2 regions of the Yersinia alsatica genome follow, and region 1 is predicted to be linked to the other one. Evidence: riboswitches for the same ligand, from Rfam matches in the RefSeq annotation. Region 1 holds a riboswitch; the other holds the start of a gene.

Region 1 (16,091 bases):
ACTCGCGCACAATAGACAATGCCAGGCTGTCACCGCCTTTACGCCCGGCAGGGGCATACAGCACATCAAGTTGGGCGACGAGCCGCGCGGCACGAACAGTTATTAAATCACTGGCCCCGGGCCCCACACCCAATGCATAAAGTCTGCCGCTCATTACGCCGCCTCCTGCTGTTTTTGTTGCAAAGCATGGTCTAAATGCTCAACAAACATCTGGCGAATCAATGGGTTTTCCCCCAATCCTTGCAGCCATGACTGGGCGCTGATACCCGCGGCTTCCAGTTGTGATCGCCACGAATCCGGCTCAGCAGAAGCCATGTCATTAATAGCGTGATCCCCCGCCACCAGCATCAATGGCATCAAATGCACTTTGCGCACGCCCTGTTGTTGTAATCGAGTAATGATATGGCTGATTTCCGGATAGCTTTCGACCGCCCCGACCAGTGCTGGGAAGTTCAGTGACGTCATTAGATGGTCAAGGCAGGCATAAGCCGAGAAAGCATAATGGCTGGCACCGTGCCCCATAAATACCACGCGCTCATCAGCGACCAGCGACGGCATTTGTGCTTGCAGCGCCACCAGCAATTGCTGGTAATCAGCAAAACTACTCAGCAGCGGAGTGCCCAACACCAAGTGGTGGAAGCAGTCACTGAAAGCACGAACTTCAGTGGCCACTTTCTCGTATTCATCGCCATTAATCACATGCAGAGATTGAATCGCCACATCCTGGTAGCCCTGCTCAGCCAAGAGTTTTAGCGCCTCTCGCGGATTATTAATCAACAAGCCATCGCGTTTACGCAGCTTGCGGATGATCATTTCCGAGGTAAAAGCGCGGAAAACATCACGGTCGCTGTAGGCGGCTGCCAGTTGCTGCTCACAAGCAGCAATATTCTTTTGCCGAGTCTGTTCGTAACTGGTGCCGAAACTGATCACCAACAGTGCTTTTTTCATTTTATTGTCCTCGTTGTTGCTGCCAGTGCATCAGATGCTGGGTAAATTCATCCAATGAAGTCACTTGCTGCCCAAGACTGCCCAATAGCGCTGTGGCCGGGCGGCGCACCACAATGCAGGGAATATTCAGTGCCAAACAGGGGGCCACTTTTTCCTGATAACCCCCTTGTGCGCCAGACTCTTTGGTGATGACGATATCCGGCTGGCAAAACTCATACAGTGCCTGATTAAACTGAGCGCTAAATGGCCCACGCAGCGCGATAATCTGGTCTACGCCCAGTCCTAGAGCCTCGCATTGACGCAATACTTCGGCGGTAGGCAGCACTCGCACCAACAGAGTTTTACCTATCAGCCCCTGTTGATACTCAGCCAACTGTTTGCTGCCGGTGGTGAGTAATACTCGTGGCCCCAAGCCCTGCGCCACCGCACAAGCCGCCGCGACGCTGTCTACCTTGTGCAACAGTGGGTGATTGAGAACCTCAATTTCACTTGGACGCAGATAGCGGGTCAGTGGCACATCCGCTTGCCCGCAGGCCGCGACCACATTGTCACTGAGCAGCTCGGCATAAGGGTGCGAGGCATCAATCACCCACTGCACTTGTCGATTGATAAGAAAATCGACCATTGTCGCCGCATCCATCCGTCCGACAACTACCTCGCCCTGAATATCACCCGCCAGTTGCTGACCTGCATCACTGGCGACCGACAGGCTGTAGCGCTCACCCGCCGCATCCAGCAACTGGCAAATTAGCCGCGCATCGCTGGTGCCACCGAAAATATGAATGGGTGAATAACCGGAAGTCATCATAGATAGCTCTTCATCGTGAATAAGCCGTCATAATGAGTAGCCCCGCGGGGTGATCATCAGCCCATCGCGGCAGTACGTTGCCTGATTGCCGACAATCACCAGACTGGTCATGTCAACCGGTTCATAATCCATCTCACCTAAGGTGGTGAGCCATTTTTCCTGCTTCTTGCGCCCAGCGGCTTTCACCACCCCGACCGGCGTGGTGGCCTTTTTCCATGGCTGCATTAACTCGAACGCGCGCGCCAGATGCCCTTCACGACCACGACTGCGCGGGTTATAGAAGCAGATAACAAAGTCGGCTTGTGCCGCTGCGATAATCCGTTTCTCAATGACTGCCCAAGGCGTCATCAAATCACTTAGACTGATATGACAAAAGTCATGCATCAGTGGCGCGCCAAGCAATGAGGCGGCGGCAATGCTGGCGGTGATCCCGGCGACTAGCCGCACTTCCAGCTCTAATTTTTGTTGTGTGACCAACTCCAGCACCAATCCGGCCATGCCATAAATGCCCGCATCACCACTGCTGATCAGCGCCACGTTATGCCCGGCCAGCGCCAGATCAATCGCGGTTTGGCAGCGCTCAATCTCTTTGCACATGCCGGTTTTGATCACCTGCTTATCCCCAGTCAGGGGCTTTACCAGATGGGTATAGGTCTTATAACCGACGATAATTTCGGCCTCGCGGATTGCCGCAATGGCTTCCTGTGTCATCATCGATTCACTGCCCGGCCCAATGCCAATCACGGTTAACATTAATGCGATACTCCCAGAGTGATGGTGACGCCCTGCTGGCGCAGAGTATTGCCAACCAATTTACCGTCGCTCATCAGCCAGGCGACCGGTTGTGAAACGCTGCCGACACCCACCGTTTGGCGGACAAAATCAGAAGCAGGGAAACGTTGCTCGTGGCGGCTCAATTCGCCGACACTGAACAGTTCGAATGGCACCCGCCAGCATTGAGCCAACTGATGCAGCGCGGGTTCGTCTTTTTTGATGGTGACACTGCCGATAGCCCGTAGCGCCATGAGGTCAAAGTGATTTTCGGCCATTTGCTGTTGCAGCAATTCAACCAGTGTTTGCAGTGAGGTCGCCCGACGGCAACCAATGCCTGCAACCACGCGGCGCGGCACCAATTTATACACGGGCAATGGCAGCGACGGCAGGGTATCGCGCAGTGTGACGCACACCAGCGCATCCAGCTGTGGCAAGGCATCCAATGAATCTACCGGCACAAAACCGCGGGTATCGCAGCGCTCGCGTTCCGCCGCCAATGGCGTATCCCACCACAAGCCAACTTTTTGCTGGCTGACCAACATTTGATTGACCACTTTGACCGCGTGACGGAAATCCTGCATTTCAGCATCTAATTGGGTGGCTAAGGTGTCCAGCGCAGCCATCTCATTAACATCAGTTGCCGTGGTGATAACCGGGTCCGCGCCCAAGATGCCCGCCAGATAACGGGTCAGCGTGTTGGCGCCTCCTACATGGCCTGACAACAAACTGATGACATGCTGCCCGCGTTCATCAATCACAACCACCGCAGGGTCCGTCATTTTGTCATTAACTAAGGGGGCGATAACCCGCACAGTCAAGCCGATAGCGCCCACCACCACCAACGCCGAATACTGTTTAAAAGCCTCGCGCAGGGTGTCGCCAAAACTGCCATTGAATGGCAAGAATCCCGCTTCCATCAGTTTGTCACTGGTAAAACAGGTCAGTGGCAGATGGGTTTGCAAACGCCGCGCGAGCCGAACCCCTCCGGGGGTCAGGCAAAAAACAGCTATCGACTCAGGCTTGACGATACTCATGGCTAAACCCCGCGTCATAAAGTTTGGAATAGTGGTATTCATCACCGAGGAAAGCCCCCACCAAAATCAGGGCAGTTTTATGAATACTCGCCGCCCGAACCAACTCGGCAATATCCGCCAAAGTGCCGCGTACGGTGCGGCTTTCGGCCCAAGTTGCTTTGTACACGACGGCCACTGGAGTTGTAGCCGGATAGCCCCCTGCGATAAGGCGCTCAGCCACCCGGTCCATCTCTTGGACTGATAAGAAAATGGCCATCGAGGTTTGGTGAGCAGCAAAAGATTCCAACTGTTCCAGTGGCGGCATCGGCGTGCGCCCCTCAATCCGGGTGATAATCAAGCTCTGCGCCACTTCCGGCACGGTGTACTCCACCCCTAACTGGGCCGCCGCGCCAAGAAAAGCACTGACCCCCGGTACCGACACAAAACCAATGCCGTGCTCACCTAAAACCTCCCCCTGTTCACGAATCGAGCCATACAAAGAGAGGTCGCCGGTTTGTAGCCGCACCACCAACTTGCCAGCGCGCACGCCATCAACCATCAGTTGAATAATTTGTTCCAGATTCAAGCTCGCGCTGTCGTGGCACTGCGCCTGTGGCGAGCAATACTCCAGCAACTCGGTGTTAATCAGTGATCCGGCATAGATGACAACTTGCGCCTGTTGCAGCAAGCGGTAGCCTTTGAGCGTAATCAGCTCTTTATCACCCGGCCCAGCCCCGACAAACCAGACTTTTTGTGTATCCCATGCGGGTGTACCGGCGGGTGGAACAGTATTAGGATGCCCAGACATTGCACGCCTCCTTGTGGCAGGAAATAAGATAAGTAGGATTATTCGGTTTAAAATAGTGTCCACTGCCCAAAGGGGTCAGGGAGGAGAGCTGCAATTGAACGCAGTCCAATTGGCTGATGGCACAGGTCGGCCCGTGAGTCAGTGTTTCTAAATGGCTTAGTGCTTCATTCAGGTTATTGAGCAAAATAAAGGTCAGTACCAAGCGGCCACCGGGGTTTAGCGTCATCAGCGCCCAGTCGATAAGTTCAGTCAAATGCCCCCCGCTGCCGCCGATAAAAATGGCGTCGGCTTTATCTGTCAGTGGCAGTGGCGCGATGCCCGCGATAATCGCCACGTTGTTGCATCCCAACCGCTGGCGGTTTTCAGTAATCAGCTCTAGGGCTGCCGGGTTGCGCTCAATGGCTGTCACCCTAAGATGAGGAAATCGCAATGCGGCCTCTAGCGCCACACTGCCCGTGCCCGCGCCCACATCAATCAGATGACCGGCTCCTGGCAACTCCAGCCGTTCCAATGCCAATACGCGCACGGCTTCTTTGGTCATCGGGACTTTTTGCCCGCGTAAGAACAGATCATCTTTCATTGAGGATCACCACCACATTCATGTCATAGCGGGCCGCTACCTGCTCGGCGGGCAGGCGGTGAATTCGTTCGTTAGGTTGCGAGAGGTTTTCGCCAATAATTAAGGTGCGAGACAGGCCGCGCTGGTGTAGCGCATCGGCAATGGCGCGCGGGCCGATAATACCGTCAGTGACCATGGCCACTTTGTCGTGCTGGAAAATCCAGTCAAAATCGGGCTCGCGCCCATGGCTGCTGGTGAGGAAAAGGTCGTTCATATCCAGCGCTACTTTGGCGCACAGATATTGAATCGCGCTGATGCCGGGGACGATATGCAACTCGTCGGCACTGAAGTTCGCGGCCAGCAATTTACCAATACCAAACAGCAGAGGGTCACCGGAGGCCAGCACCACAATGCCACGATTTTTGTTGCTATCCAGCCACTCTAATAACCCCAACAGATCCGCATCCAGCAGGCGAGACTCTTTGATTTTGCTACCCAATGTCGCCAGATGGCGTTTACCGCCCACCAGCACATCAGCCTGTTCAATGGCCCGCAATGCATTGGGTGTGAGATATTCGCTATCACCGGGGCCAATGCCTACAACAGTAATCATCGTAGCGCCTCCACAATCTCTGCCAGTGGGCGGCTGCTACCCAGTACTTGATTATCAAAAGAGAATAGAACAGCGTCACATTGTGGGGGATTCACGGAGAAGCGCATCATCTCGGCAACACGTTCGCAGATGCGCTCTGCAATGCGAGAATAGACCCCTTCCCAGCCCTGTTCGGCAATCAGTTCCATTGCCGCCTCGGTGGTATCGCACTGATTTACCGCCAGTAATAGTGCGTGCGGTGCGCCCATCAGTGCCAGATGAGCCACTAAGGTTTCCATGCGCCCATCGGCAATGTGGCTGTGGGTGTGGAAGATGCCAGCAGCAACTTTGACTAGCTTGCCGGGGTGCCCAACCAGCAGTACGTGGCGGAACCCTAGTCGCACGGTTTCTTGCAGCATATAACCGACGAAGTTACTCATGGTCACCACCCGCTGGCTATCGAGGCCCAGATGGTCACGAACAAAGCGCTCGCCATGATTACCCGGCACCAGAATGACGCGGTCTTCACCGGCCGCGCGCTTCATCTCTAGCTCCAGCGCCAGAGAACGTTTCCAGCTCTCTTCCGACATCGGCGTGACAATGCCGGTGGTGCCAATAATGGAGATTCCCCCCAGAATGCCCAGCCGCCCGTTATAGGTTTTTTTCGCCCGCTCTTCCCCTTCCGGCGCAAAAATCTCGACCTCTGCCCCGCGTAGCGGGCCGATGACTTCGCGCACTGCGGCTTCAATGGTCTGGCGAGGCGTACGATTAATGGCGCAACTGCCCACCGGTAAACCAATACCCTTGCGAGTGACGGTTCCCACCCCTTCGCCGCCATGTAAGCTAATGTCGGTCTGCTCAGTGAGAGTTACCCGGGCGAAAATTAACATGCCGTGGGTGGCATCAATATCATCACCGCCATCTTTGCGAATCGCCGCAGTGGCTTGTTGGCCCTCAATCAGCGGTTGTTCGACATTCAGGCACAAGGTGACACCGGAGGGCGTGACAATCGAAATCTGGTCAATCACTTGCTGGCGCAATACCATCAGCGCCGCGACTTTAGCCGCCGCAGTGGCACAAGAGCCGGTGGTATAGCCTTTACGGTATTGCTTACCGTTATGCCAAATGCTGTCTAATTGCTGGTTTTGCAATGCGGCGTCATCACTCACCGACTCGGCATGGAGCAGACTGTCACTCATAACGTCCCCCTTAATTGATAAAGGATGGCGTTAATAATCGCAGCGGCCACATTGCTGCCGCCTTTGCGGCCCAGTGCTGCAATACAGGGCAAATCGCTTTCTACCAGCGCATCTTTGGACTCCGCCGCCCCGACAAAACCGACCGGCACCCCAATGACGGCAACCGGCGCGGCTTGCCGCTCCAGTAAACGGAATAACGCCGTGGGCGCATTGCCGAACACAAACAGTTTCTCCCCCGGCTCCGCCAGCGCGATATCCACCGCTGCCATCGAGCGGGTAATGCCCAGCTTTGGCGCACTGTCCACCACTCGCGGATCACTGATATAGCAGCGGCATTCACAGCCCATCTGCTGTAACAGTGTTTTATTGATACCGGACATGGCCATGGTGGTGTCGGTGTACAAGGTGCAACCCCGGCTGATCGCCTTAGCAATACGGCTCAATACCTCCGGTGAAAAATGCAGAATATCCAGCCAGTCAAAATCGGCGGTGGTGTGAATAACCCGCTTGATCACCGCTTCATGCATCTCACTGACAAACACATAATCGGGCCGTTCATGGGCAATAATGTTGCTAATGATGGCAAAACTGTTCTGCTCGATTTTTTGCGGATTCTTTATATAGTTCATCGGGTTATCCTAGTTAAATGCCAACCAGCAGCAGATGGATCAGGGCAAACAGTAAAAGGGCTAATAATGACGCCATCATCATCAAATGAATGCTGCGCGGAATATCACTGAGCGCCACTTCGCGTCGTTCCTCACCCATCCAGGGCTTTTCCACTCGTTCGCCAAAATAATCATTCGGGCCGCCAAGACGCACACCCAGCGCACCGGCAACCGTGGCTTCTGACCAGCCACAGTTCGGGCTGGAATGTTGGTAACGGTCACGCCAGCCAATGCGCAGCGCCTGTCGATAATCGGCTTGAATCAGCCAAGCGGCGGCACTCAGCAGTAACCAACTCAGACGGGCAGGAAGCCAATTAGCCAGATCGTCCATGCGCGCCGAAACATAGCCGATAGCGCGGTATTTCGGGGTTTTGTAACCCACCATCGAGTCCAGGGTATTAACCGCTTTGTAGGCCATCGCCAGCGGCGCACCGCCAAGCATTAGGAAGAACAGCGGCGCAATCACACCATCGACACTGTTTTCAGCCACCGTTTCCACCACGGCGCGGGTAATTTGCGGCTTTTCCAATTGCGAAGTATCACGCCCAACAATCCATGACAGCTTTTCGCGACTTTGCGCCAATGAACCCTGCTGTAGTGCAGCAAAAACCGCCAGTGCCGCGTCACTCAAGCAGCGCCCGGCCAGCAAGGTGTAAATCATCCACACTTGCGCCAGCCAGCCGAGCCAAGGATTAATCTCGCTCATCAACCATAAGAATCCCCAGCAGGTCAGCCAGGTTATTCCCACCACCACCAACCACAGCACCGCTCCACCCCATTTCAGCGCCCGTTCGCTGCGACAAACGGCACGAATAGCCCGTTGCAGCACGGTGATTAAGTTGCCAATCCAGCGCACCGGGTGCGGCCAGTGCGGCGGGTCGCCGAGCCAGCTATCAAGTAGAAAAGCCACAAACCATGCTGCAAGAGTCATAACAGGCTCCGGGCCGCGCTCAGCCAGCCATTTAATAGACCGGGGCGTTGGGCAAAATGAATATGCAGATAGCTGGCTTGGGTCCGTTGCACTTGGTAGCCGCTACTCCAGCGCTGAATAACCTCGCCATCGCGCCACTTACTGCTATCAAATAGCGGTGTCAGCGGGCTGGTAAAATCGGAATAATGAAACTCATGACCGCGCAGAACTTCACCTTGCGCCGCTAATAAAGTGTCACGGCGAGCCTCGGCCTGACAGTAACCAAAGCGGGTCAGGCGTTTTCCCATTCGGCTTTCACCGGCCAAAATCCCTACCATTGGGTGACGTTGCCCGTCTTCATCGGTTAGGCCCTCCCCCAGATACATCAAACCGCCACATTCGCCATACAGTGGAATTTGCTGACTGTGGGCCTGTTGTAATGCTTGATGCATCGCGGTATTGGCCGCCAACTTTGCTGCGTTAATTTCTGGATAGCCGCCCCCCAGATAAATCATCTGGCAAGCGGGTAACTGGCGGTCATGTAAGGGGCTAAAACGTTGAATGCGCACCCCGGCCTGCTCCAGCAGATCAAGGTTATCGGGGTAATAGAAATTGAAGGCTTCATCTTCAGCCAGCGCCAGTGTCAGGCCATCAGCCAGGGCTTGAGGAGGTAACTCTGGCGGAGTTCCTGGCGGGAGTTCAGTGCACGACGTTAATGTCAGTAATCGGTCCAGATCGATAAACTCTTCAACCTGCTGCGCCAGCTGCTGCCAACGTGGGGCACTATCCGGCTGTTTGGCGATGGGCCCGCCGCGCTCTTGCGCCGGGATCAGCCCTAAATGACGTGAGGGCAATGCCACATCGTCCATCACCGGTAAACGGCCCAAAACAGGAATGCCACAATAGTGCTCAATGGCATGACGGAGTAGCTGGTAGTGATTATCTGAATTGACGCGGTTAACAATAACTCCCGCAATGCGTAGATGAGGGTCAAATTGGCAAAAACCCATGACTGTCGCGGCCACTGAGGTGGATACCGCCTTGCCGTCCACCAGCAAGATTACCGGGCAACCAAGCTGTTTAGCCATGGCGGCGCTGCTGCAATAATTGGGATCAGTACCGTAACCGTCGTAGAGCCCCATAACGCCTTCGATCACTGCCACATCGGCATGGCGCACATGTTGGTTATACAGCCCATTGAGGGTGGCGGGGGGCAGCATAAAAGCATCGAGGTTACGCGACGTCACACCACTGACTGCGGTATGCCAGCCGGTATCCAAATAATCCGGCCCTATTTTGAACGGTTGCACTGACAATCCACGCGCTATCAGCGCCCGCAATATACCCAACGTTACGGTGGTTTTACCGCACCCGCTGCCGGTTCCTGCGATGATAAATGCTTGTTTGCCTGACCGTTGCATAAAAAATCCCGCCATTTCAAGCGGGATATGCAGTGTCAAAAAGGTGCAATTGTGCAGCGTCACCGCTGCGCGCATCTGATGACAACCCGCTTCCCACCGAAGGAGTTGAAAATCTTTTACTGATTTGGCTGGTCTTCTGGCTTAGCGTCATCCTCTCCCGCACCTTCCCAATCCGGTGGATCAGTGGTTTTAGCGGGTTCGTCAGCATCACAGCAGCGGGGGCTGCGGGGGATTGTCACCCCCTTCCCAGTTATGCTTTAGCGCATAACATGCCTTTGTTCTTGAGGCTGCATGGTGTTAACTGCAACTCCAATGACTTTTGGCATAACCAACTCAGTAACTACTTTATGTTAGATTCTGTTATTTTATTTCTACTTCGCGATAGAATTTATCTCTTTATTTACACAGTTGTAACGTCAACTGACTTATTAAATTTGATTAAGATTAATATACTCTTTTCCACAAATAAAAAATGGTTAATTTCATTTTTTTATTGCTATTTTTTGGGTCGCTTATAACAAAAAATTGCCATCAACTCAAAAAAAGCATGAAGTAACAGTCTATTAGACTAATTTTTTCATTTAATTCTATAACAAAAAATTGTCATTAATTACTTTAAAAAATAATTACCCGTTTAATTTTTAAATAAGAAAACATGAATTAAAAACATGATAAATTGATATTAAATCAATAACTGTCATTCCATTTCATTACGTTCAGAAGAAAGTGAACGAAATACCTGCGGCGTCACATTATAGGCCTGACGGAATACTTTGCAGAAATAACTGGTTTGTGAAAAGCCCAGATTCTTGGCAATGCTGGCAATGCTCCAATCGCTGTGTTGCAACATTTCTCTCGCATTGACCATCCGCTGTTGATTCACCCAAGCATTAAAACCTATGCCCTGATATTTTTTAAATAATTTGCTGAAGTAGTAAGGGCTGAGATAGACCTTGGCGGCAACCTCTTCAAGCCGCAACTCTTCTGATAGATGCGTATCGATATAGCGCAGTGCTTTCTTCATTTTACTGTCATGGGGATGGACCGGCCGTATTCTGCCAGGCTCTTTACTGCCCATATTGTCATTAATCACCACAAAATTGAGGTGTTTTTTCAAGCAGTTCTCAACGATCAACTTCAGTAAATCCGCCGAAGCGATCACTCGCGAGAAATCCATAATGGGCACATTGTGGAATTCATCTAACAGTGCCGGGTTCTGTTTCCAATTATTATCGATACTAAGAATATCAATAAGATAAACATCTGAATGCAACCGCACCTGACCGCATAAAACAAAACCAACCAAGTGACCGGCAATAACCAGTGGAATAGAAAAATCCGTTAACCCGGCATGGCAGCGATAGATACAAGGTTCATTAGATTTGGAAGCTTCAAGGCCACCGCAACGATCACTCATTCGACAACGAAGGTGGTTAACCGGATCCTGGCGCATCAATTGGCAAAACGGAGTGAAATTAAATAAGTCAGAAATCTCTTCGCCGTGAATATTCACCACCACCACTGCCAGCCCAGTTGCTTGAGCAAAATCCTGCGCGATTTTATTTATGAGCTCTGAGTTTAGAGAACTGGCAGAAATCATGATAAAACCTCTCAGTTAATTTTAATTTATTGTTATTAAGTTTCGTTTGTTGCTATAAATCATCCCTGCAATGATAAATGTGTTACTACATTGTTATATTTCAATTCCCATTAACAAGATGAAAACCTAATATCCCTGTGGCGGTCTATCTCCGGTAAATTGGAGAGAAATAACTATCAACCTTACCAGAGTCATAATCAACAGGGGACTATAATCAGTGCATTAACCAGAACAGATCACGAAATTTCCTCACCTTAATACCTGTTTGCAGTCCCAAGATGAGGAAGTCATCATTAATTTTCAGGACTATTTCACTGTTTCTTCATCATCTAACTTACAGGTATTGCAAGCCAGATTTTTACCAATAAAGACGCGATAAACTGCTGCCCCCAAGCATGCACCAATAATAGGTGCCACGATAGGAATGATGAAATAAGGAATATCACGCCCGCCAGTCATTGATATTTTTCCCCAGCCCGCAAAGAAGGTAAATATTTTAGGACCGAAGTCACGCGCTGGGTTCATGGCAAACCCGGTTAATGGGCCGGTAGAGGCACCGATTACCGCCACCAGAATACCAATCAAGAGTGGGCCCAATGCCCCACGCGGCACACCATTACCGTCATCGGTCAGCGCCATAATCAGCCCCATTAGAATCGAGGTAATGATAATTTCAACAAAGGCGGCCTGCCAAACACTGATAGCCGGTGATGGGAAGGTACTGAAAATACTCGCCAGTTGTAGGCTTTCTAAACTACCGCGCACCATCTGATGGGCAGTTTCAAAGTCAGTGAATAAGTTGTGATACAGCATATAAGACAGTGCTGCACCGCCAAAAGCACCCGCAACTTGTGCAATGCTGTAAGGAATTACTTTACGGCCAGGGAAACAGGCAAACAGCCATAGAGCAATGGTGATAGCTGGGTTGAGATGGGCACCGGAAATACCGGCAGTGAGGTAGACGGCCAGTGAAATCCCAAGCCCCCATACGATACAGATTTCCCACAGACCAAAACTGGCGCCAGCTACTTTCATTGCAGCCAGACAACTAATACCAAAAAATAAAAACAGCCCGGTACCGAGGAATTCCGCAATACACTGAGCTTTGAGCGAGTCGTTCATAGGGTTACCCTGCTTGTGATTAATTAAGTTATATGACGTTCTGTATCGAATGCACGGCCCATGACCTACTCACTATAAAGAGACGAAAAATGAAAGTGTTGTCGTAATCTGCCATTAATTAAACAAAAACTAGACTACCAATAACAAATTATTGCTATTTTACTGTCAAAAAAACCACTCAACGTCTTGAGAGTAAACAATTCAGTGGATTATTAAATAATGTGATTTTCTTGCCATTTATTCTTTCTATTATTGTTATCAAGCTCGCAGTTTCTCATTTAATGTGAGCCACACCTCCTTTATATTAATGCGCGTAAATATCAAAGATAATATTCAATGTCACTACTTAAATTGTAATTCTGAAGATGCCATAACCAATTATTACTACAAATAGATTGCGAAATAGACTTATAAAATAATACGTTAAGATATCCAATGACAATATTTTGTTATTTCATCACCAACCATTCTCGCCAGTAAATTCATTACAGCCATTCTTTTTCATTGCTTGTTTGTATATTCAATCCCAGCACGAACCTGACAACGTTATTTCTGAACATGACAATTCAAGCCACAACAAGGCTCCTGATATTCCGTCGAGGTATTTATGCAACAAGAAGCACTAGGAATGGTGGAAACCAAAGGGCTGACCGCTGCCATTGAGGCTGCTGACACCATGGTGAAATCGGCCAATGTGACGTTGGTGGGCTACGAAAAAATTGGCTCTGGTCTGGTCACCGTCATCGTACGTGGTGACGTGGGGGCAGTTAAAGCTGCCACTGATGCTGGCGCCATTGCCGCCGCTAACGTGGGCGAAGTGAAATCCACCCATGTTATTCCGCGCCCACATACCGATGTCGAGGCTTTTTTACCTAAAGGAAGTCGCTAATGAGCAGCAATGATCTGGTCGACCAAATCATGGCGCAGGTGATAGCGAAAGTCAGCGAATCGGCTTCGACATCTTCTTCACCCTCATTTGATAAACCATCATTCAATAAACAACCATCCTATAAACAACGAGATACGGCTATGGCTGAGAAAACTTGCAGTTTAACGGAATTTGTTGGTACCGCGATCGGTGACACGGTCGGACTGGTAATCGCCAACGTTGACAGCGCATTGCTCGATGCAATGAAGCTGGAAAAACGCTATCGCTCCATTGGCATTTTAGGCGCACGTACCGGTGCTGGCCCACACATTATGGCGGCGGATGAAGCAGTAAAAGCCACCAATACCGAAGTGGTCAGCATTGAATTACCGCGTGATACCAAAGGCGGCGCAGGTCATGGCTCGCTGATTATTTTCGGTGGTGACGATGTTTCAGACGTAAAACGCGCCGTCGAAGTCGCCCTGAAAGAGTTAGACCGGACGTTCGGTGACGTTTATGGCAATGAAGCCGGCCACATCGAATTGCAGTACAGCGCCCGCGCCAGCCATGCACTAGAAAAAGCATTCGGCGCGCCACTGGGCCGCTCTTGCGGGGTGATTGTCGGCGCACCGGCATCCATTGGTGTTTTGATGGCCGATACCGCCGTTAAATCCGCCAATGTTGACGTGGTGGCTTACAGCTCCCCGGCCCAAGGCACCAGTTTTAGTAACGAAGTGATCTTGGTTATCTCCGGTGATTCTGGCGCAGTTCGTCAGGCAGTGATTTCTGCCCGTGAGATCGGCAAAACGGTATTAGCGACCTTGGGTTCTGAACCGAAAAACGACCGCCCTTCTTATATCTGACGCCACAGTGAGGCTGTTTCATGAAATCGAAAAGATTTGAAGCGTTGGCGAAACGCCCGGTTAATCAGGACGGCTTTGTCAAAGAGTGGATCGAGGAAGGCTTTATTGCCATGGAAAGCCCGAATGATCCGAAACCTTCCATCAAGATTGTTAATGGTGTGGTGACCGAATTGGACGGCAAACCACAAAGCAGTTTCGACCTGATCGACCACTTTATCGCCCGCTACGGTATCAATCTGGAGCACGCAGAAGAAGTGATGAAGATGGATTCCATCAAGCTGGCCAATATGCTGTGTGACCCAAATGTGTCGCGCCGCACCATTGTGCCACTGACGACCGCCATGACACCGGCCAAGATCGTCGAGGTGGTATCCCACATGAACGTGGTGGAAATGATGATGTCGATGCAGAAAATGCGCGCTCGTCGTACCCCATCGCAACAAGCCCACGTCACCAACGTGAAAGATAATCCGGTGCAGATTGCCGCTGACGCCGCCGAAGGTGCATTCCGTGGCTTCGATGAGCAAGAAACCACTGTGGCTGTGGCCCGTTACGCGCCGTTCAACGCCATCGCGCTGTTGGTAGGTTCGCAAGTGGGTCGCCCGGGTGTACTGACGCAATGTTCTCTGGAAGAAGCTACCGAGCTGAAACTGGGGATGTTAGGCCACACCTGTTACGCCGAAACTATTTCGGTTTATGGCACTGAACCGGTGTTCACCGACGGTGATGACACGCCATGGTCAAAAGGTTTCCTTGCCTCTTCCTATGCATCACGCGGCTTGAAAATGCGCTTTACCTCGGGTTCCGGCTCTGAAGTACAAATGGGTTATGCCGAAGGTAAATCCATGCTGTATCTGGAAGCGCGCTGCATTTACATCACCAAAGCCGCCGGGGTTCAGGGGCTGCAAAACGGTTCCGTCAGCTGCGTCGGTGTGCCATCGGCGGTGCCATCTGGCATTCGCGCTATTTTGGCAGAAAACCTGATCTGTTCAGCGCTGGATTTGGAGTGTGCGTCCAGTAACGACCAGACCTTTACCCACTCAGATATGCGCCGTACTGCTCGCCTGCTGATGCAGTTCCTGCCCGGTACTGACTTTATCTCCTCTGGTTATTCTGCGGTGCCGAACTACGACAACATGTTCGCCGGCTCCAACGAAGATGCCGAAGACTTTGACGATTACAACGTGATGCAACGCGACCTGAAAGTCGATGGTGGCCTGCGTCCGGTATTGGAAGCTGACGTGGTGGCCATTCGTAATAAAGCCGCGCGCGCGCTGCAAGCCGTGTTCGCCGGTATGGGCCTGCCACCGATCACTGACGAAGAAGTCATTGCGGCGACTTATGCCCACGGTTCGAAAGATATGCCGGAACGTAACATCGTCGAAGACATCAAGTTCGCTCAGGAAATCATCAGCAAAAACCGCACCGGTTTGGAAGTGGTTAAGGCCTTGGCACAAGGCGGTTTCGAAGATGTGGCGCAAGACATGCTCAACATCCAGAAAGCCAAGATTGCCGGTGACTATCTGCATACCTCGGCGATCATCAAAGGCGACAACCAAGTGCTGTCGGCAGTGAATGACGTCAATGACTACGCAGGGCCAGCTACCGGTTACCGGCTGGAAGGTGCACGTTGGGAAGAGATCAAAAATATTCCAAACGCGCTTGATCCGAATGAGCTTGGCTAAGGGGTTCACGAGATGGTGGATATTAACGAAAAACTGTTACGCCAAATTATTGAGGGCGTATTACAGGAAATGCAGGGAGACCAGAATACCGTCTCCTTTAAGCAAGAGACTCAACCCGTAGCGGCGGTAAGCACTGGAGCAGCAGGGGATTTTCTCACTGAAGTAGGTGAAGCCCGCCCCGGCAGCCAACAGGACGAAGTCATTATTGCGGTTGGGCCAGCATTTGGTCTGTCACAAACCGCCAATATCGTCG
Region 2 (16,091 bases), 880 kb from region 1:
CGGCAATTCCGTATTGGGATGATACGTTTGTATAACGGTTGTTACTATAAAGTTTGGTATATTGCTGACTATATGTCTTAGATTGAGAAATTGGATATCCCTTGGGTACGATTATGGGCGTCAGAGCACAACAAAAAGAGCGGACTCGTCGTTCCCTTATCGAAGCGGCGTTCAGCCAACTGAGTGCTGAGCGGAGTTTTGCCAGCCTGAGTTTGCGGGAAGTCTCCCGTGAAGCAGGTATTGCACCGACTTCTTTTTACCGGCATTTCCGTGATGTAGACGAGCTTGGCCTCACTATGGTTGATGAAAGCGGCCTGATGCTGCGCCAACTTATGCGCCAGGCACGTCAGCGGATTGCCAAGGGCGGCAGTGTTATCCGCACATCTGTATCTACATTTATGGAATTTATCGGCAATAATCCGAATGCCTTCCGCTTATTGCTGCGGGAGCGCTCCGGGACTTCTGCTGCATTCCGTGCCGCAGTGGCGCGCGAAATTCAGCATTTTATTGCTGAGCTGGCCGACTACCTAGAGCTGGAAAATCACATGCCACGTAGCTTCACCGAAGCTCAAGCTGAGGCCATGGTCACAATTGTCTTCAGTGCCGGTGCAGAAGTGCTGGACGTGGATATTGAACAGCGGCGACAGTTAGAAGAACGCTTGGTCTTACAACTGCGGATGATCTCCAAGGGTGCCTATTATTGGTATCGTCGCGAGCAGGAAAAGCTCGCAGTGTCCCGCGCTTAATAAGGTAAGGAAAATGATGGAACAATCCCGCCGTGAAACCGGCACCCTACTGTTGGCATTGATTACTGGTTTGGCAATAAATGGTTCATTTAATGCGATATTCAGCTCATTTGTGCCTTTTTCAGTCTTTCCGCTACTGACACTCATTTTGGCGGTCTATTGCTTGCACCAGCGCTATCTCAATTTTGCCATGCCACAAGGTCTGCCAGTGCTGGCTTCCGCATGTTTCTTACTCGGCATTTTATTGTATAGCGCGATTGTACGTGTTGAGCATCCGGTGATTGGTTCCAATTTCGTTCCCTCTATCCTGAGTGTGGTGCTGGTGTTCTGGATTTTATTCAAGCTGAAAACCCGCAAATCAGCACAGACAGAAATTGATACCGATACTGACTCAGATAGTGATAACCAGCAGCCGCAATAACTCATGGCCGTCAATTTTCGCGCCAGCAGATTGAGTGAGTTTGGCAATAAAATAAAAGGGCAACATGGTGTTGCCCTTTTATTTGCCTATAGTTTTTGCTGGCTGTTAGTCCCGCTTTTCCAGTAAAACCCCACACTCCATATGATGGGTATAAGGGAACTGATCAAATAGCGCTAACCGGCTGATTTTATGGGTGTGCTGCAGTTGTTCAAGATTGGCGCACAGTGTCTCTGGGTTACAAGAGATATAAAGGATGCGCGGGTAAGCTTGTACCAGTTTGACGGTTTCGTCATCCAGCCCACTGCGCGGCGGATCAACGAAAATGGTCTCACAGTTATAACTGCTCAAATCAATGCCTTTCAGGCGGTTAAACTCACGCACACCTTGCATTGCCTGAGTAAACTCTTCCGCGGACATCCGAATAATTTGCACATTATCGATATTGTTCGCGGCAATATTGTATTGCGCGGCCGCCACTGACGGCTTGGCAATTTCTGTTGCCAGCACACGGTCGAAATTGCGTGCTAATGCCAGTGAGAAATTACCATTGCCACAGTACAGCTCCAGCAAATCACCGCTGGCATGTTGGGTGACATCAATGGCCCATTCCAGCATATGAATATTCACCGCAGCATTAGGTTGGGTAAAACTATTCTCAACCTGACGATAAATCATCTCGCGACCGGCGACGGGCAACACTTCATCAATATAGTCGTGGTCCAGCATGATTTTAGTTTTTGATGCCCGGCCAATCAGTTGCAGATCAAAACCTTGCTCGCGCAGCTGATCACGTAGCTCCAGCGCTTTCTGCTGCCACTCTTCATCCAATTGGCGATGGTACAGCAAAGATGCAATCAGTTTGCCGCTCAAGGTAGATAAGTAATCAATCTGGAATAGCTTACGGCGCAAAATGGGCTCGGCCCTGATGGCGGTCATCAATGCGCTCATCAGACGATTAATTAACACACTGGCGACTGGGAATTGTTCAACCCGAATTCGCTGCTTAGTCTGTTGATCAAACATGATGTGGTACAGGTCGTCTTCATCATGCCAAACACGAAACTCGGCTCTCATGCGGTAATGTTCAGCTGGAGAGCGGAATATTTCGGGGGCGGGGGCCTGAAACGGCGACATCATCGCCTGAAGACGGGCCGATTTTTCCGCCAGTTGGTGGTCATAGCCGTCAGTCGGCAGGATGTCGGGAGTCATGTTTCTTCTCGTCTGGACATTATAAAAGAGGTTTATTCCTGCGGATTGTAGGGAAAGTGGAAGTGATGTCCAGTTTTGTCGTGTTTATCCCCTTCCTGCACCATGAAATTTATTGGCGATATCCCTCGTTACAAGAGTAGAAGTCTAGACATCCATTTTACTTGATCGTAGCATTGCGGTCCGGCCTCATGCTGTTACTTAAACACCTAAGAGTTAAAAGGGAATCCGGTGTAAATCCGGAGCTGACGCGCAGCGGTAAGGGGAAGTCACGGCGATAGGTTTCATCCAGACACTGTCCATAAGGACGGGAAGTCATCGCCCGCTCTGTTTCATGTTATTTATTCATCTCAGTATTATTTACTGCGGTAATTAAAGTTGATATCAGAGATCCCAAGCCCGAAGACCTGCCGGTATACGTCGCAATATTCGTGGTCGTCGCGTACTACCGGCCATGGCACTGCGGCATCCGCTATTTGAGTTTGGATGCTTTTCTAATGACAATTAAAAAATATACGCTGCTCACAGCCCTTTCTGTGACGGCATTTTCTGGATGGGCGCAGGATAACACCACCACAGGTAATAAAGATGAAATGGTTGTTACCGCCAGCCGTTTCAAACAACCGGTTTCCACGGTATTGGCGCCAACCGATGTCGTCACCCGTGATGATATCGACCGCTGGCAGGCAAAAAGCCTCAATGAAGTTATGCGCCGGTTGCCTGGCGTGGATATCGCCCAAACCGGGGGATTAGGTCAGGGTTCTTCTATGTACATCCGTGGTACTGAAGCTCGGCATGTACTGGTATTGATTGATGGCATTCCTCTGGCCCGCACCGGTATCGTCAACAGCGTCGACTTCAATCAGATTCCTATCTCTTTAGTGCAGCGAGTTGAATATATTCGTGGGCCGCGTTCTGCCGTCTATGGTTCTGGGGCGATTGGTGGCGTTATTAACGTGATTACCCAAACTGACCAAGAAGGTGCACAGATTAATGCTGGCGTCGGTTCTAAAGGCTACCAGCAATATGATGGCAGTGTTCGCCAACGTTTTGGTGATACTTTGGCGACGCTGGCGGGTGGGTATCAAACCACTAACGGCTATAACATCAAACCTAACTCGCCAAACCCTATTGATAGTGATCGGGATGGTTTTCGTAATAAAAATTTCTGGGCCGGTCTGGAACATCAGTTCAACCAAGAGATATCCGGCTTTGTTAGAGGATATGGCTACACCAATAACACGGATTATGATGTGGGCAGCCTCTCTTCTCCGGCCTACAGCGGCGATGAAGAGCGACTTTATAATCATACTTATGATGCCGGGCTACGTTATGTGTCGGGAGCCTACTCTTCCCAATTAATCGGTAGCTATCAGAAATATAAAGACTATAACTTCAGTAGCCAGTATGGCCGCTATGGAGTTGCTACCACGCTGGACAATATGGATCAGCGCAATGTGCAATGGGGCAACACCTACAGTTTTGAAAGTGCGACGCTGAGCGCAGGGGTGGATTGGCAACAACAGCGCCTAACCTCATCTAGCCAGACTATCTCCGACACCTATAAGCGGGATAACACCGGTTTATATCTGAGCGGCCAGCAAAAGCTCGGCAATGTGACATTAGAAGCTTCTGGCCGTGAAGATAAAGATGAGCAATTTGGCTGGCACGAAACGTGGCAAACAGCCGCGGGCTGGGAGTTTGTTCCTGACTACCGTGTGACATTATCTTACGGCACCGGCTTCCTGGCTCCTTCATTGGGTCAGCAATATGGTTCGCAGCGCTTCGATATTATGTCAAACAGTGATTTGAAACCGGAAGAGTCGCGCCAATGGGAAGCCGGTCTGGAAGGGCTGACAGGGCCAGTTGACTGGCGTTTGTCTGCTTACCACAACAAAATTGAAAATCTGATTGATTACACTTCTGACCCAGTGACGTATAAAGGGCAATATTACAATGTGAATTCTGCCACTATAAAAGGTGTTGAATTGACCGGAAACTTTGATACCGGGATGTTTAACCACCAGATCACGTTGCAATACATTGACCCACGTAATGACCTAAATAATGAAGTGTTAGCTCGCCGCTCTAAACAGCAGGCCAAGTATCAGTTGGATTGGACAATGTTCAATGTTGATATGGACGTTTCTTACCAGTATTACAGCAAACGCTACGACAATAGCACCTCGATGTATAACTCGACTCAGCGTGAATTATCGAGTTACAGCACAGTCGACGTCTCCGCTGCTTATCCGGTTACTTCTCATCTAACAGTTCGTGGTAGAATTGCTAACCTGTTCGATAAAGAATACGAAACGGCTTATGGCTATAAAACCGCTGGACGAGAGTATTACCTCACAGGAAGTTATAACTTCTAAGGCTGATTCTTCTCCTCGCCCGACAGCGCTGATTTTTGATTCAGGTGTTGGCGGGCTATCTGTTTATCAAGAGATTCGGCAGCTGTTGCCGGATCTCCACTATATATATGCTTTCGACAACGTCGCTTTCCCTTATGGGGAGAAGTCAGGCGAGTTTATTGTTGAGCGCGTTCTGGAAATTGTCACGGCAGTGCAGCAGCGCCATCCATTAGCAATAGTGGTTATCGCCTGTAACACCGCCAGCACCGTCTCCCTTCCTGCATTGCGTGAACGTTTTGCGTTCCCGGTCGTTGGTGTTGTTCCCGCTATCAAACCTGCAGTGCGGCTAACCCGTAATGGTGTTGTTGGCCTACTGGCCACACGCGGTACGGTTCATGCTTCTTATACCCTGGATTTGATTAAACGCTTTGCCACTGATTGCAAAATTGAGTTACTGGGTTCCTCCGAGCTGGTGGAGCTAGCAGAAAGTAAGTTGCATGGTGGCGTGGTTGCGGCGGAAGCATTAAAGAAAATCCTTCATCCGTGGCTAATGATGCGTGAACCGCCAGATACCATTGTCTTGGGCTGCACGCATTTCCCTCTATTAGCTGAAGAGTTGGCGCAAGTGTTGCCGGAAGGGACGCGCATGGTCGATTCCGGGGCTGCAATTGCGCGTCGGACGGCTTGGCTTATCTCTTCGCAGGAAAATATCATTTCTTCTACGGATGAGAACATTGCATATTGCATGGCTCTGAACGCAGACACTGATGCTTTATTGCCCGTTTTGCAGGGTTATGGCTTCCCAACACTGGAAAAACTGTCAATTTAGCAGCGTTTTGACTAAAGATTCAGCGGTTGAAAAGTTTTTTCAAATTAGGGGTTGCAGGCTGTCAGGAACTCCCTATAATGCGCCTCCACTGACCGGGAACAACGAAACACACTTCGCCGGGTCAGGAAGAGAAAAGAATGATTTTGACTTCGAAAGAAACAAAAGAAAACCTTGACTCTTCAGCGGGAAAGCGTATTATCTGCCTCCCGCGTTACCGTAAGATTCGCTGAAAGGCAAACGGGTAACGAACGCTCTTTAACAATTTATCAGACAATCTGTGTGGGCACTCGCAAGACGATATCGAAGCCTGTTTCGGCAGGCAGAAGCAATATCAAAGTCTTGAAGAGTGACCAAAGCAGTACACATTTGAACTTCGGTTCGAATGCATATTTGCAGAAAGTAATCTTTGAGCATCGCTGCTTTTATTAGCAGCAAATCAAACAAATCTTAAATTGAAGAGTTTGATCATGGCTCAGATTGAACGCTGGCGGCAGGCCTAACACATGCAAGTCGAGCGGCAGCGGAAAGTAGCTTGCTACTTTGCCGGCGAGCGGCGGACGGGTGAGTAATGTCTGGGAAACTGCCTGATGGAGGGGGATAACTACTGGAAACGGTAGCTAATACCGCATGACCTCGCAAGAGCAAAGTGGGGGACCTTCGGGCCTCACGCCATCGGATGTGCCCAGATGGGATTAGCTAGTAGGTGGGGTAATGGCTCACCTAGGCGACGATCCCTAGCTGGTCTGAGAGGATGACCAGCCACACTGGAACTGAGACACGGTCCAGACTCCTACGGGAGGCAGCAGTGGGGAATATTGCACAATGGGCGCAAGCCTGATGCAGCCATGCCGCGTGTGTGAAGAAGGCCTTCGGGTTGTAAAGCACTTTCAGCGAGGAGGAAGGGGTTGAGTTTAATACGCTCAATCATTGACGTTACTCGCAGAAGAAGCACCGGCTAACTCCGTGCCAGCAGCCGCGGTAATACGGAGGGTGCAAGCGTTAATCGGAATTACTGGGCGTAAAGCGCACGCAGGCGGTTTGTTAAGTCAGATGTGAAATCCCCGCGCTTAACGTGGGAACTGCATTTGAAACTGGCAAGCTAGAGTCTTGTAGAGGGGGGTAGAATTCCAGGTGTAGCGGTGAAATGCGTAGAGATCTGGAGGAATACCGGTGGCGAAGGCGGCCCCCTGGACAAAGACTGACGCTCAGGTGCGAAAGCGTGGGGAGCAAACAGGATTAGATACCCTGGTAGTCCACGCTGTAAACGATGTCGACTTGGAGGTTGTGCCCTTGAGGCGTGGCTTCCGGAGCTAACGCGTTAAGTCGACCGCCTGGGGAGTACGGCCGCAAGGTTAAAACTCAAATGAATTGACGGGGGCCCGCACAAGCGGTGGAGCATGTGGTTTAATTCGATGCAACGCGAAGAACCTTACCTACTCTTGACATCCACAGAACTTAGCAGAGATGCTTAGGTGCCTTCGGGAACTGTGAGACAGGTGCTGCATGGCTGTCGTCAGCTCGTGTTGTGAAATGTTGGGTTAAGTCCCGCAACGAGCGCAACCCTTATCCTTTGTTGCCAGCACGTCATGGTGGGAACTCAAAGGAGACTGCCGGTGATAAACCGGAGGAAGGTGGGGATGACGTCAAGTCATCATGGCCCTTACGAGTAGGGCTACACACGTGCTACAATGGCAGATACAAAGTGAAGCGAACTCGCGAGAGCAAGCGGACCACATAAAGTCTGTCGTAGTCCGGATTGGAGTCTGCAACTCGACTCCATGAAGTCGGAATCGCTAGTAATCGTAGATCAGAATGCTACGGTGAATACGTTCCCGGGCCTTGTACACACCGCCCGTCACACCATGGGAGTGGGTTGCAAAAGAAGTAGGTAGCTTAACCTTCGGGAGGGCGCTTACCACTTTGTGATTCATGACTGGGGTGAAGTCGTAACAAGGTAACCGTAGGGGAACCTGCGGTTGGATCACCTCCTTACCTAACGATACGCATTGCGCAGTGTCCACACAGATTGTCTGATGAATGTAAACGAGCAAGAGCACCTGTTGATGAGGGTGATGATTGTGCGATAAAACCTCGGTATCGGGTTTTTACTGCATCAGTCGTTCGAATGTGTCACCACATTCTCACCTTTACACAAAAATACTGAATCAGTGATTCAGTAGCAATTTTTGTGTCCCCATCGTCTAGAGGCCTAGGACACTGCCCTTTCACGGCTGTAACAGGGGTTCGAATCCCCTTGGGGACGCCACTCCGATAATGTGTGAAAGACATTATCACCGGTTCTTAATGAACCACAAAGTATCTTAAAGATGACTTTAACAAGTCGTGTTTAAGATATTGCTCTTTAACAATCTGGAACAAGCTGAAAATTGAAACAATACAGCTGAAACTTATCTCTCCGTAGATGTACTGAGATAACGAGTAACCTGTATTAGAGTCTCTCAAATAATCACAACGCAAGTTGTCGAAAGACACCTTCGGGTTGTGAGGTTAAGCGACTAAGCGTACACGGTGGATGCCTAGGCAGTCAGAGGCGATGAAGGGCGTGCTAATCTGCGAAAAGCGTCGGTAAGCTGATATGAAGCGTTACAACCGACGATACCCGAATGGGGAAACCCAGTGCAATTCGTTGCACTATTGCATGGTGAATACATAGCCATGCAAGGCGAACCGGGGGAACTGAAACATCTAAGTACCCCGAGGAAAAGAAATCAACCGAGATTCCCCCAGTAGCGGCGAGCGAACGGGGAGGAGCCCAGAGTCTGAATCAGTTTGTGTGTTAGTGGAAGCGTCTGGAAAGTCGCACGGTACAGGGTGATAGTCCCGTACACAAAAATACACTTGCTGTGAACTCGATGAGTAGGGCGGGACACGTGACATCCTGTCTGAATATGGGGGGACCATCCTCCAAGGCTAAATACTCCTGACTGACCGATAGTGAACCAGTACCGTGAGGGAAAGGCGAAAAGAACCCCGGCGAGGGGAGTGAAATAGAACCTGAAACCGTGTACGTACAAGCAGTGGGAGCACCTTCGTGGTGTGACTGCGTACCTTTTGTATAATGGGTCAGCGACTTATATTTTGTAGCAAGGTTAACCGAATAGGGGAGCCGTAGGGAAACCGAGTCTTAACTGGGCGTCTAGTTGCAAGGTATAGACCCGAAACCCGGTGATCTAGCCATGGGCAGGTTGAAGGTTGGGTAACACTAACTGGAGGACCGAACCGACTAATGTTGAAAAATTAGCGGATGACTTGTGGCTGGGGGTGAAAGGCCAATCAAACCGGGAGATAGCTGGTTCTCCCCGAAAGCTATTTAGGTAGCGCCTCGTGAACTCATCTTCGGGGGTAGAGCACTGTTTCGGCTAGGGGGTCATCCCGACTTACCAAACCGATGCAAACTCCGAATACCGAAGAATGTTATCACGGGAGACACACGGCGGGTGCTAACGTCCGTCGTGAAGAGGGAAACAACCCAGACCGCCAGCTAAGGTCCCAAAGTCATGGTTAAGTGGGAAACGATGTGGGAAGGCATAGACAGCCAGGATGTTGGCTTAGAAGCAGCCATCATTTAAAGAAAGCGTAATAGCTCACTGGTCGAGTCGGCCTGCGCGGAAGATGTAACGGGGCTAAACCATGCACCGAAGCTGCGGCAGCGACACTTAGGTGTTGTTGGGTAGGGGAGCGTTCTGTAAGCCGTTGAAGGTGGACTGTGAGGTCTGCTGGAGGTATCAGAAGTGCGAATGCTGACATAAGTAACGATAATGCGGGTGAAAAGCCCGCACGCCGGAAGACCAAGGGTTCCTGTCCAACGTTAATCGGGGCAGGGTGAGTCGACCCCTAAGGCGAGGCTGAAAAGCGTAGTCGATGGGAAACAGGTTAATATTCCTGTACTCGGTGTTACTGCGAAGGGGGGACGGAGAAGGCTAGGCTAGCCGGGCGACGGTTGTCCCGGTTTAAGCATGTAGGCGGAGTGACCTGGTAAATCCGGTTGCTTATCAACGCTGAGGTGTGATGACGATGCACTACGGTGCAGAAGTAGTTGATGCCAAGCTTCCAGGAAAAGCCTCTAAGCATCAGGTAACATTGAATCGTACCCCAAACCGACACAGGTGGTCAGGTAGAGAATACTCAGGCGCTTGAGAGAACTCGGGTGAAGGAACTAGGCAAAATGGTGCCGTAACTTCGGGAGAAGGCACGCTGGCATTAGGTAAAGAGACTTGCTCTCGTAGCCGAAGCCAGTCGCAGATACCAGCTGGCTGCAACTGTTTAATAAAAACACAGCACTGTGCAAACACGAAAGTGGACGTATACGGTGTGACGCCTGCCCGGTGCTGGAAGGTTAATTGATGGGGTCAGCCGCAAGGCGAAGCTCTTGATCGAAGCCCCAGTAAACGGCGGCCGTAACTATAACGGTCCTAAGGTAGCGAAATTCCTTGTCGGGTAAGTTCCGACCTGCACGAATGGCGTAATGATGGCCAGGCTGTCTCCACCCGAGACTCAGTGAAATTGAACTCGCTGTGAAGATGCAGTGTACCCGCGGCAAGACGGAAAGACCCCGTGAACCTTTACTATAGCTTGACACTGAACATTGAGCCTTGATGTGTAGGATAGGTGGGAGGCATCGAAGCGTGGACGCCAGTCTGCGTGGAGCCAACCTTGAAATACCACCCTTTAATGTTTGATGTTCTAACTCGGCCCCGTAATCCGGGGTGAGGACAGTGTCTGGTGGGTAGTTTGACTGGGGCGGTCTCCTCCCAAAGAGTAACGGAGGAGCACGAAGGTTAGCTAATCACGGTCGGACATCGTGAGGTTAGTGCAAAGGCATAAGCTAGCTTGACTGCGAGAGTGACGGCTCGAGCAGGTACGAAAGTAGGTCTTAGTGATCCGGTGGTTCTGAATGGAAGGGCCATCGCTCAACGGATAAAAGGTACTCCGGGGATAACAGGCTGATACCGCCCAAGAGTTCATATCGACGGCGGTGTTTGGCACCTCGATGTCGGCTCATCACATCCTGGGGCTGAAGTAGGTCCCAAGGGTATGGCTGTTCGCCATTTAAAGTGGTACGCGAGCTGGGTTTAGAACGTCGTGAGACAGTTCGGTCCCTATCTGCCGTGGGCGTTGGAAGATTGAGAGGGGCTGCTCCTAGTACGAGAGGACCGGAGTGGACGAATCACTGGTGTTCGGGTTGTCATGCCAATGGCATTGCCCGGTAGCTAAATTCGGAAGAGATAACCGCTGAAAGCATCTAAGCGGGAAACTTGCCTCGAGATGAGTCTTCCCTGGGGCTTTAAGCCCCCTGAAGGAACGTTAAAGACTATGACGTTGATAGGCTGGGTGTGTAAGTGCAGCGATGCATTGAGCTAACCAGTACTAATGATCCGTGAGGCTTAACCTTACAACACCCAAGGTGTTTTGGTTATTTGAGAGTATATTTTAATTTTCAGCGATGTTTACAGATTGAATTGGCTGGCTGCATGGGAGTTATAGTGTAGCGGGTTGATTAAAACAGAATTTGCCTGGCGGCCATAGCGCGGTGGACCCACCTGAACCCATGCCGAACTCAGAAGTGAAACGCCGTAGCGCCGATGGTAGTGTGGGGTCTCCCCATGCGAGAGTAGGACACTGCCAGGCATCAAACACGCATCATCAGAGTGACATCTGGTGATGGACAAAATCGCCAAGCGCGGTTTTGCACAGCGAGAAGCGCTGGCCCTGAAAAGGGTAAGTATCAGGAAGATACACGTAAAAGAATCGGTGGAGCGGTAGTTCAGTTGGTTAGAATACCTGCCTGTCACGCAGGGGGTCGCGGGTTCGAGCCCCGTCCGTTCCGCCACTTATTTAAATTATGCCTGCTAATTTTAGCAGGCATAATGTTAAGCGTAATTTAGGGGCGTAGCTCAGTTGGTAGAGCACCGGTCTCCAAAACCGGGTGTCGCGAGTTCGAGTCTCTCCGCCCCTGCCATATTGAAAACCCTTCGTGAAAACGAGGGGTTTTTTTATGCCCAAAATAATCATTTGCCCTATTTCCTATACTCTCAGCAACCCTCTAGATAAGCCTTTCCCTTCCATTTTCTTCTCTATATAGCCCCTTGTTTTATTATTCTACATAGAAAATCCTGCCCATTTTATCCCTTCAAACAATATCTCTCGCTCAATTAATAACCGTTAATTACCTATATTTCTTTTAAATCTGCTATGAAAATTTAGCAGGTAACGTTCCCAATACATACCTATTTAGCTGAATTTATGTACAAAACGATTGTTATTCTGTGGTGTGACACTGCTCATTATTACTTTTACAAAATGTACTAAAACTAATTAACATTTTAGCTATCAGGAAGCTCACCTTAAAAAACATCATATGCTTTGAGATCAACATTATCTGCAAATTGGCCGAAGTTCAGGGCAGTAAATGGCCTGGATGATCTTAACTGTTCTTCGCAATAGTAGCGGGTCAACGGCTCAACGATGGCAAGTGAGGAGAGAAATATGTACAGGCGTTTACTGTTAGCAGCAGCTGTAACAGCAGCAATGTGTAGTGCAGTCCAGGCGGCTCCGTTAGTCGTGGGCTTTTCTCAGATTGGTTCAGAATCCGGTTGGCGCTCTGCGGAAACCAAGGTTTCTAAGCAAGAGGCTGAAAAACGCGGAATAACATTAAAAATCGCGGATGCCCAACAAAAACAAGAAAACCAAATCAAAGCGGTGAGATCCTTTATTGCTCAAGGTGTTGATGCCATCTTTATCGCTCCTGTCGTTGCTACTGGCTGGACGCCAGTTTTACAGGAAGCGAAAGAAGCTAAAATTCCTGTATTTCTGCTGGACCGTATGATTGAAGTGAATGATCCCTCTTTATATACAGCCGCGGTAGCTTCGGACAGTGTATATGAAGGTAAAGTTGCCGGCGAATGGCTGCTGAAAGATGTTGCGGGCAAGCCTTGTAACGTTGTCGAACTGCAAGGTACGGTTGGCTCCAGTGTGGCGATTAACCGTAAAAAAGGTTTCGCAGACGGGATAGCCTCAGCACCTAACGTGAAGATAATCCGCTCCCAATCAGGGGATTTCACACGTAGTAAAGGTAAAGAGGTTATGGAGAGCTTCATTAAAGCAGAGCAAAATGGCAAAAATATCTGTGCAGTTTATGCACATAACGATGATATGGCGATTGGTGCCATTCAAGCCATTAAAGAAGCTGGCTTGAAACCTGGCTCAGAAATCAAAATCGTTTCTATCGACGGTGTTCCTGATATTTTCAAAGCAATGAGCAGTGGTGAGGCTAATGCTACGGTTGAATTGACACCAAATATGGCTGGCCCTGCTTTTGATGCATTAATTGCGCTGAAGAAAGACGGCACCCAACCTCCTAAATTTATCCAGACAGAATCTCGCCTGTTGCAGCCGGATACGGCTAAACAGGAATATGAATCCAAGAAGAGCCTTGGCTATTGATTCAAATGGCGGGGCTTGCCCCGCCTGCTTTCGTCACCTGTATTTGGGCAATATCTGAGTCGTTTTTGAACGTGGGTACATCTGATGGAAACACTGCTAGAAGTCCGTGGCTTGTCAGTTGAATTTCCTGGTGTTAAGGCATTGGACTCTGTAGATTTTTCTCTGCATCGTGGCGAAGTTGTGGCTTTGCTGGGGGAAAATGGAGCAGGAAAATCGACGTTAATCAAAGCACTAACCGGAGTCTATAAGCGCGCCGCTGGTGAGGTTTATTTAGATGGCGTGGCCATTTGTCCCATTGACACTGCTGATGCCCAAAAGATGGGTATTGGCACTGTTTATCAAGAGGTCAATCTACTACCAAATATTTCTATTGCGGCGAATCTCTTTATTGGTCGCGAGCCATTACGTTGGGGATTTATTGATCATCGAACCATGAACCAACAGGCGGAAAAATTACTGCAAGGTTATGGTTTGATGCTAGATGTTCAGCGTCCTTTAGCCGATTTTTCTATTGCAATACAACAGATTGTTGCGATCGCTCGGGCAGTGGACCTTTCTGCCAAAGTACTGATTTTGGATGAGCCAACAGCGAGCTTGGATGCAAAAGAAGTCAGCATGTTGTTGGATATTCTACGCCAGTTACGTGATCAGGGCATTGGCATGGTTTTCGTGACTCATTTTCTCGATCAGGTCTATCGAATCAGTGACCGGATAACAGTATTGCGTAACGGTAAACTTGTCGGCACTAAAACCACGACGGAACTCCCGCGTATTGAATTGGTTCAGATGATGCTGGGCCACAGTTTCGATGAGAAATTATTAAAGCGTGGTGAACATAATATTGCTGTAAATCAGCCATTAGTCGAATTTAAAAATTATGGTCGCCGCGGTGTGGTTGAGAATTTTGATTTATCGGTTTCTCCCGGTGAAATTGTTGGGCTTGCCGGGTTATTGGGATCTGGTCGAACCGAAACGGCACAATTAATTTTTGGTGTGACCACTCCGGATAATGGCGAAGCCAAAATACAAGGTAAGCCAGTTAAAATCAGAACACCCCGGAAGGCCTCTAAATCTGGCTTTGGTTACTGCCCAGAAGATCGGAAAACCGATGGTATCGTGGGGGCTGCCACTGTCCGAGAAAATATTATTCTGGCTCTACAGGCCCAACGTGGGTGGTTGAGGCCAATTTCTATGCGTGAACAGACCCAAATTGCAGAAGATTTTATCCAGCAATTGGGTATTCGTACTCCTGGCCCTGAACAGCAAATTCAGTATCTCTCCGGCGGAAACCAGCAAAAAGTATTATTAGCCCGCTGGTTGGCCACAAAACCTCGATTTTTGATTTTAGATGAGCCAACTCGCGGCATTGATGTGGGCGCTCATGCTGAAATTATTCGACTGATTGAGAAACTGTGTGATGAAGGGTTGGCGCTATTAATCATCTCTTCCGAATTGGAGGAATTGGCAGGTTATGCCGATCGCGTCATTGTCCTGCGTGATCGCCGGCACATTGCACAACTTGGTCATGATGAGATTTCTGTTCCTGCCATCATGCAGGCGATCGCGGTGCAATAAGGAGTGACCTTATGGGAAACAGGAGCCTGTCAATGACGCAACAGCCGCGCAAAGTTAAATGGGTTTTACCGAAAGGTGCCACTCAGTTTGGTGCTCTGGCAGTTATTTTATTGATTGATAGTCTGGTCGCCCCGCATTTTTTCTCAATTCATATTCAGGACGGGCGGCTGTTTGGCAGTGTGATTGATATCTTAAATCGTGGTGCTCCAGTTGCTTTATTGGCGCTGGGAATGACGTTGGTTATCGCAACCGGAGGGATTGATTTATCTGTCGGAGCCGTGATGGCGATTGCTGGTGCTACGGCGGCGACTCTGACCAGTGCAGGATATCCTTTGGTAACGGTTTTGGCTGCGGCACTTGTGGTTGGAGCATTGTGCGGGCTATGGAATGGCTTTTTAGTGGCGGTATTACAAATCCAGCCGATTGTCGCCACCTTGATGTTAATGGTGGCAGGGCGAGGCATCGCCCAACTGATTACCGAAGGGCAAATCGTTACATTTGATAGCGGTGGTTTGGCAAAATTAGGTAGCACTACTTTGATGTATATGCCGATGTCAGTGGTTATTGCATTGGGTATGCTGATTATTGTGTGGTTATTGACTCGTAAAACAGCACTGGGGCTATTTATTGAGTCGGTCGGTATCAACTTACGCTCAGCACGTAATGCGGGGGTGAGTACTCGTCTGGTACTGATTGCTGTGTATGTGATTTGCGGTATTTGCGCGGCAGTTGCCGGCATTATTGTGACCGCAGATATTCGAGGTGCAGATGCGAATAATGCCGGTTTATGGTTGGAGTTGGATGCCATTTTAGCGGTGGTTATTGGCGGGGCTTCATTAATGGGAGGGCGTTTTAACCTTTTGCTCTCAGTTATTGGTGCTTTGATTATTCAGGGAATGAATACAGGGATTTTACTCTCGGGTTATCAACCGGAATTCAATCTGGTTCTTAAAGCCATTGTTGTACTAGCCGTCCTGGTGGTGCAGTCACCGATGATTTCATTGAGCCATATCTTCCGGAGGCGAAAATAATGCTAAAGCGTAATATTCCTTTGCTGATAACTATCGCCGTTTTTATCCTAGGATATGCATTTTGTCTTAGCCAGTTCCCCAGCTTTTCGTCTACCCGAGTATGGTGCGATTTACTGACTGATAATGCTTTTCTGGGCATTGTTGCTGTGGGTATGACTTTTGTTATCTTATCGGGGGGCATCGATTTATCCGTCGGCTCGGTCATTGCTTTCACCGGTGTATTGCTGGCGAAGTTAATTGGAACTTATGGCATTCACCCGATGTATGCTTTTGCCATGGTTTTGGTGATGGGGGCGATGTTTGGCGCATTCATGGGCTGGATTATTGATTCCCTGAAACTCCCGGCGTTTATTATTACCCTCGCCGGAATGTTTTTTGTTCGTGGTATGAGCTTTATTGTCTCTGAAGAGTCCATACCTATTGATCACCCGCTTTATGCCACGCTGGCGAATTATGCCTGGA

The links. A riboswitch is a leader RNA that binds a small molecule or an ion and turns the genes downstream of it on or off. The one in region 1 is predicted to bind cobalamin.
Region 2: another riboswitch for cobalamin. It lies ahead of btuB (TonB-dependent vitamin B12 receptor BtuB); the one in region 1 lies ahead of N0H69_RS17065 (cobyrinic acid a,c-diamide synthase CobB).

What each region holds. Positions count from the first base shown of each region.
Region 1 covers NZ_CP104006.1:3,812,216-3,828,306, forward strand. Annotated here, with positions in the region: gene N0H69_RS17010 (cobalt-factor II C(20)-methyltransferase) at 1-154, opposite strand, end outside; gene cbiK (sirohydrochlorin cobaltochelatase) at 154-948, opposite strand; gene N0H69_RS17020 (cobalt-precorrin-6A reductase) at 950-1,753, opposite strand; gene N0H69_RS17025 (precorrin-3B C(17)-methyltransferase) at 1,784-2,509, opposite strand; gene cbiG (cobalt-precorrin 5A hydrolase) at 2,509-3,564, opposite strand; gene N0H69_RS17035 (cobalt-precorrin-4 methyltransferase) at 3,545-4,351, opposite strand; gene N0H69_RS17040 (decarboxylating cobalt-precorrin-6B (C(15))-methyltransferase) at 4,335-4,931, opposite strand; gene N0H69_RS17045 (cobalt-precorrin-7 (C(5))-methyltransferase) at 4,921-5,523, opposite strand; gene cbiD (cobalt-precorrin-5B (C(1))-methyltransferase CbiD) at 5,520-6,701, opposite strand; gene N0H69_RS17055 (cobalt-precorrin-8 methylmutase) at 6,698-7,330, opposite strand; gene cbiB (adenosylcobinamide-phosphate synthase CbiB) at 7,344-8,300, opposite strand; gene N0H69_RS17065 (cobyrinic acid a,c-diamide synthase CobB) at 8,297-9,700, opposite strand; cobalamin riboswitch at 9,810-9,983, opposite strand; gene pocR (transcriptional regulator PocR) at 10,398-11,300, opposite strand; gene pduF (propanediol diffusion facilitator PduF) at 11,607-12,422, opposite strand; gene pduA (propanediol utilization microcompartment protein PduA) at 13,030-13,311, shown strand; gene pduB (propanediol utilization microcompartment protein PduB) at 13,311-14,153, shown strand; gene pduC (propanediol dehydratase large subunit PduC) at 14,174-15,838, shown strand; gene N0H69_RS17095 (propanediol/glycerol family dehydratase medium subunit) at 15,854-16,091, shown strand, end outside.
Region 2 covers NZ_CP104006.1:4,687,704-4,703,794, reverse strand. Annotated here, with positions in the region: gene fabR (HTH-type transcriptional repressor FabR) at 114-746, shown strand; gene N0H69_RS21265 (YijD family membrane protein) at 760-1,167, shown strand; gene trmA (tRNA (uridine(54)-C5)-methyltransferase TrmA) at 1,273-2,376, opposite strand; cobalamin riboswitch at 2,541-2,802, shown strand; gene btuB (TonB-dependent vitamin B12 receptor BtuB) at 2,871-4,751, shown strand; gene murI (glutamate racemase) at 4,696-5,559, shown strand; rRNA gene N0H69_RS21245 (16S ribosomal RNA) at 6,009-7,551, shown strand; tRNA gene N0H69_RS21240 (tRNA-Glu) at 7,750-7,825, shown strand; rRNA gene N0H69_RS21235 (23S ribosomal RNA) at 8,066-10,972, shown strand; rRNA gene rrf (5S ribosomal RNA) at 11,093-11,208, shown strand; tRNA gene N0H69_RS21225 (tRNA-Asp) at 11,334-11,410, shown strand; tRNA gene N0H69_RS21220 (tRNA-Trp) at 11,464-11,539, shown strand; gene ytfQ (galactofuranose ABC transporter, galactofuranose-binding protein YtfQ) at 12,067-13,023, shown strand; gene ytfR (galactofuranose ABC transporter, ATP-binding protein YtfR) at 13,108-14,598, shown strand; gene ytfT (galactofuranose ABC transporter, ATP-binding protein YtfT) at 14,631-15,629, shown strand; gene yjfF (galactofuranose ABC transporter, permease protein YjfF) at 15,629-16,091, shown strand, end outside.